DNA from 2 places in the Ruminococcus sp. AF17-22AC genome. Region 1 is predicted to be linked to the other one. Evidence: riboswitches for the same ligand, from Rfam matches in the RefSeq annotation. Region 1 holds a riboswitch; the other holds the start of a gene.

Region 1 (3,205 bases):
CATTTCGGATTTATTTTTTTCAAAACAGACATTGTGGTGTCTGTAAGAAGAATAGAGTATTCCTTTTCTTTGTCTATTTTCTTATCATTAACTGTCAAGTCCTTTAATGAAAATCCACTTTCCTCTTGATTGACGATCATTTTCATACCGGATGCAATTGGTAATTCGTATTTATTTGTTACATAAAAATTCTCATCAGCTTCGGCGAGATAATTTTCCACGAGTTCATAAACCTGTTTACCATTAATTTTTGCAAAATATAATACTGTATCTGAACTCTTCGCTGTCATCATGCCAACCCGGCTATTGGTGCATTCTCCTTTGTACATAGAAGAAGTAAAATAATAATATGGTGCCAGCGCCAGCTGTGCATCATTTTCTTCTCTGATCGTAGTTAAAATGGAAGATGCTGCATCACGGCCATTTCTATCGTTCAGTGAAATGGAATATTCATTTTCAAAATTCACCATTGCTTTTTCTTCTGGATCTTTACGATTCATTACACTGCGAAAAGTATCATAAGCCTGTGTTTCATCCATTTCCCCTGTCAGTAATCCGTGAACAGCCTCAAGACTTGCATCAAATGATTTTTGAGCGGAATACCGGATATAAACAGCATTATTATTAATTTCCTCTTTCAGTCCTGGCACATCCTGCATCATGGTTGGAACATCTGTATTCAATGAAATAACACCGCTTCCATCCGCAATCAGCTTTTGCCCCTCTTCTGAAATCATACAATCCAGCACATCCAGTGCAGTATCCAGTTTCTCCCGGTCTTTTTCCAGATTTTTGTTAAATGCAATGTTTAAGGACGGAGTCATGTACACATAGGATTCATCCGATGTCTGTGAAAAGTAAGGAATACGGATCAGCTCCGCATCCATCTGTTTCTGCACCTGCTGCATAACCGTCGGATGTCCATGAAACATTGCTGATTTTCCCTCGACAAACATCTGGATTCCTGTATCGACGTCAATATTGATATCTTCTTTGCCAAAATGCGAGTCCTTAAGAAACTGACTGGTTTCTGAAAAAATACGTTTCCATAATACATCATCAAACTTCACTTCATCCGCTGCAGTCTCTGCACCGTTTCGCCATTCAATACCATCCAGGCTTGTAAACTCACCGATTGCCGCCGCCTGGATGATTTCATTATTAGACCAGTCTTCCCCAAGATCCATGGAATACGGTTTTATGCCATTATCATAAAACTGCTGACAGGCCTGTACATATTCCTCATAATTTTCTGGAATCTTTACGCCATACTGATCAAATAGTGTTTTGTTGGCAATGATCGTCTGCGGAATACCACAGATTGGCAGCCACTGGATTTCATCCTCCTCATTCTTATAATATTGCACCGCATAAGAATAATACTTAGAAACAACATCATAAGAAGCAAAATCCATAAGATAAGGCTGTAAGTCCTGTGCATCTGTTCCGGAGAATCGACGTACTGTTATGATATCCGGTAATTCATCATGTTCTTTAAAATAACTGTATAAATCGGTATCATTGTTACCAATAATAAATTCAATATCCTGATCAGGAAACTGTTCATGGATATAAGGTGCAATATTTTTCATCAAACGATTTTCCCACAGATAAACGGTAAGATGATCATCGTTTTTAGATATTTCTTTCTTTGACTGTCCACATCCAGACAAAACAGCAGTTGTTGCAAGTATACCTGACACCACTGCTATCAGACAACGTTTTGCCTTTTTCATACTCTTATTTTCCTCATTCTTTCCTGACAAAATCATTATTGTTACGTCTATGAAATAACACCGTAAAAAAGCACCGTCAGACAGACAGTGCACCTCATTTCATGCAACTGGCTGCCATTTTAAAGGCCCTGTAGCTTTGCGTCCCAGACTTTCATCTGGTTTGCCGATTTCCTTATTATAGATTATAGCTTTTAAACTTATGCAAAAAACTGATTTTATTATACTTTAACACTCTATTATACACAAGAAAAAAAATAACCGTTTTAACGTTCAAAAACAAAAAAGCCGAAAGCCACATTGTTATCCGTGACCTCCGACTCATCTTTTAGAAAAACGGTTAATCCATGATATATTATTTTCTTGAGTGAATTTTTACCCTACCTTGATCACCCTGTATCATTTAATAACTTCTTCTCTTGTCATAATCCCCGTAAATTGTTCAACGCCAAAACGTCTCATAAACATTTCACATTTGCATAGGAAAAAATAATAAATATTTAATCCGCAACCACTTAATCCTTCATAATTCCCCTGACCTTTAGAAATCAGCAAATCAGCGTTCTTGATCTCCTCCATTGCTTCCTGGGATATTGCTCCTATAACGTTACCTGGCATTCCTGTACCGTTTCCAATTACCTTTTGCGCAACATTTTCCATATGAATATATTTTGCATCCTCTAATGTCGCATCATTTAGAACCGGCTTTCCTCTTACAATTACAGATATATACAAATCAGGATTAATATCTCGAAGAGTTGAAATGAATAACTTATCTGTTACAATTTCTCCGCAGTTATCTGTAAAATAAACTAACCTGTTTGCATTGACTATATCTTTCTGAAAAACAGTCAGCAGATTAGGATCTATATGTATATTTACTGCTTCATCCAGCTGAGTTTTTAACTTAATTTCATTCACATTTTCTAATGCACCAAAATCAATATAATTTCCAACCATCGCATACTGTATTGCCATTTTCAAATGATCTTCAGCTATATTAACTCTATTTTTCATATATGGAAGACATTCCAACATTAATTGATTATAATGTTTTTTAATTTCCGTATAGTCCATTAAATTCCCAAACATATCCCGACGAAGGTTGTCCATTTTCTCTGCTATCTGTGGTGTAGTTAATCCATCACTATTCCTTATGATTTCGTTAACTTCATATTGATATTTTTTTATTTCTTCTTTAGTTACATTATCAGGGTATTTATCAACATTTCGTTTTATCTGACATTTTTTACATTCTTTATTTATAACCATATTATTCTCCCTACATCATATTAGTTTATTACAGTAAATAAAAATGATTCTTTTCATTTTCTTTTTTGTAGATTGTTGTTCTATTTTCAATATCGACCCGACACGTTTCTGCTATACTATTTACTATTTTTTCTGTATTTCCATGATGCACCGATGCATATACAATTGCTTTTCTCATATCTCCCCTTTCTATCAGATCA
Region 2 (3,205 bases), on a different contig from region 1:
TCTGCCCTAACATGCTCTCATCATTGCTGGCAACAACTGTTCCATCATCTGCAACAATAATCGTTCCATCTTTCTGGACACTATAGCCGTTTAAAAGCCCCTGTATCGTCAATGTATAGTTTCTGACAAATTCCGGAGATGTATAATAATAAACAGCAACGATACCCGGTGCATCTTTTCTGGCACAGGCTGCAATGTCGATACGTGACCCGTCTTCTCTGATAAAACGTTCCGAATAAGATCTTTCTTCATATCCGGCAAAATCCGTGATAATTTCTTTTTGCAGATACTCCGTAATCTCATTGGCAAGAGATTCATCCGTGCTGTATTCACAGTCCGTCTTTCCTTCTTTATCCAGTACAATGATACCATCCACCCAGAGAGTCTGCAGATTTCCTTTCAGCAATTCCCGGCTCAGCTGACCGCCGTTTTCTGTTTCCATGTTAATATTTGTACTCATCTGTCTGGCACTTTCAATAGCACGGAGAAGGCTCTTGGATTCCGAAGATTCATTATAATGAGTGTAGGTTGAACACTGCACTTTGACATAATTTACAATCTCCACCATTCTTTTCTCTGCTTCCGCTTTTTCTGCGTGGAAGAAATAAAACAGAGAGACTACAGCCACACAGATTCCAATCAGACCACCGATCAGCCGGATTCGTTTTTCTTTTTTCTTTCTCTTAATATCCAAGATCATCCACCTCCAGATACTTTTCCGGATCATCCAGATATTTTCCAACGATTTTCAGAGTCGTGCCGTCCTGCCGCATTTCTTCCAGAGTCTGGTTCATCTGCTCACAGATTCCTCTGTCATCATCTTTTGCGAAAGCAACACCTATTCCGGTGAGCATCAAAGGTTCTTCCAGGATACGGAAGCTTGCATCATAATCTTTCATATACTGGACAATCGATTCCTCATGTGCGGCAGCTGCATCTACATATCCTTTCCCCAGGAACGTATAGATCAGCTCTCTGTGTCCAAGACTGATCAGATTTCCCAGTTTTGGAATTCTCTCATCTGTCCGGTTCAGAAAGATGCCTTCCGGTTTGGTTGTGGACTGAACAGCCAGGTTCTTTCCCTCCAGGTCACTCAGTTTATAGATATCACTGTTCTCATTTACAGCAACCACCTGACGGCTTGCTATGTACGGTCCGGCCCATCGGTAATCATCAAGGCGTCCTTCCATGGAAAAACAGCCCATGATACAGTCAATCTCTCCGCTCTCCACCAGTTCTTTTTTCTTCTCCCAGTCAATCTGGACAACATCCACCTGATATCCCATTCTTTTGAAAGCTTCTGCCGCCAGTTCTACATCTATGCCCGTAGGCTCACCATCTTCATTCAGATAATTGTATGGTGGATAGTTGTCGCTGCCAAGCGTGATGACCGGCTTTTCGGTTTCTTTATTTCTGCTGTCTGTATTTTTACACCCTGTCAGGGTGACTGCTAAAATTCCCACAAGCAGAATGCCTGCGATCACTCTTTTTTCTTTCATTTCTTTTCCATCCCTGCTATTTTTTTGATTTTCATATTATTCTCTCTTCCCGATAAAATCATGATGATTACGTCTGTGAAATAACATCATAAAAATAAAAAAACACCGTCTCACAGACAGTGCACCTCATTTTATGCAACTGGCTGCCATTTTACAGGCCCTGTAGCTTTGCGTCCCAGACTTTCATCTGGTTTGCCGATTTCCTTATTATAACTTTTAAACGTGTGCAAAAAACTGCTTTTATTATACTTTAATGCTATATTCTACACAAGAAAAACCTTACTGATTTAACGATTAAAAGTAAAACAAGGTTGCTGTGAACGGAATAAACAGTAACAAAACAAGAACAGTCACTATATATACTCGCACACCTTTTTCTTTTATCATACTGCCACTTCTGCTATAACACAATAGATTACAATTCGACACTTTTCGACAAGTATTTCTGAAGAGTCGGATTTTATGAAGTTTTTATGAACAAAATTTCACATTTTTCTTTTCATTCCTGCCTAAATCATGTAGAATAGAAACTGGTAAACTAAGCCAATTCAGCAACGAGGAGTTATTATGAATCAAAAAGCACTTAATGCATTGGAATATCCAAAAATCATAGAAAAACTTACAGACAAAGCTTCTTCCTATATGGGCAAGCAGCTCTGTAAAAATCTGGAACCCTCCACCGATCTTGAAGAGATCCGTCTGATGCAGATTCAGACGAAGGATGCCCTGACAAGACTTTTTCAGAAAGGCTCTGTTTCTTTCGGAAGTGTCAAAGACATACGTGGTTCCCTGAAACGTCTGGAAATCGGAAGTTCTCTCGGTATTCAGGAAATTCTTGCTATCTGCGCTCTTCTGGAAAATACTTCCAGAGTCAAAGCATATTCACGTAAAGAACGAAACGATCTTCCGGTCGATTCTCTGGATGGTATGTTTGATGCACTTTCTCCACTGACACCACTCTCTGCCGAAATTCGCAGATGTATTATTTCTGAGGATGAGTTCAGTGATGATGCAAGCCCGGCACTTCGCCAGATCCGCCGCAATATGAAAATCACTAATGACCGAATCCACACACAGCTCGCTTCACTGGTAAACGGCGGTGCCCGTACTTATCTGCAGGATTCTGTCATCACCATGCGAAACGGCAGATACTGTATTCCGGTTAAAGCCGAATACAAAGGTCAGGTTCCCGGAATGATCCACGACCAGTCCTCCACCGGTTCTACACTTTTCATCGAACCGATGTCTGTTGTTAAATTAAATAACGACATTCGCGAACTGGAGTTACAGGAGCAAAAAGAAATCGAAGTGATCCTTGCAGATCTCAGCCAGCAGATTGCACTGGAACAGGAAACTATTTCACTGAACCTTAAGATCATGGTACAGCTTGATTTCATTTTTGCAAGAGCTGCACTTGCCATGGATATGAATGCCAGCGAACCGATTTTTAACGATGAAGGACGCATCAATCTCAAAAAGGCCCGCCATCCACTCATCAACAAAAAGAAAGTGGTCCCAATCGACATCCGGCTCGGTGACACATTTGATCTTCTTGTCATCACAGGTCCGAATACCGGTGGTAAAACCGTATCCCTCAAGACAGTCGGCCTTCTGACTCTTATGGGACAGTCCGGGCTTCATATTCCGACACTTGACCGCAGCGAACTTGCACTTTTTCATGAAGTTTATGCAGACATTGGTGATGA

What was found. A riboswitch is a leader RNA that binds a small molecule or an ion and turns the genes downstream of it on or off. The one in region 1 is predicted to bind cyclic di-GMP.
Region 2: it holds a riboswitch for cyclic di-GMP, as region 1 does, so the genes downstream of both, DWW86_RS13220 (substrate-binding periplasmic protein) here and DWW86_RS04630 (ABC transporter substrate-binding protein) in region 1, are expected to answer to the same signal.

What each region holds. Positions count from the first base shown of each region.
Region 1 covers NZ_QRXT01000002.1:291,719-294,923, reverse strand. The annotation lists gene DWW86_RS04630 (ABC transporter substrate-binding protein) at 1-1,736, opposite strand, end outside; cyclic di-GMP riboswitch class I at 1,836-1,911, opposite strand; gene DWW86_RS04625 (damage-control phosphatase ARMT1 family protein) at 2,133-3,005, opposite strand.
Region 2 covers NZ_QRXT01000010.1:59,541-62,745, forward strand. The annotation lists gene DWW86_RS13215 (ATP-binding protein) at 1-700, opposite strand, end outside; gene DWW86_RS13220 (substrate-binding periplasmic protein) at 684-1,499, opposite strand; cyclic di-GMP riboswitch class I at 1,631-1,706, opposite strand; gene DWW86_RS13225 (endonuclease MutS2) at 2,067-3,205, shown strand, end outside.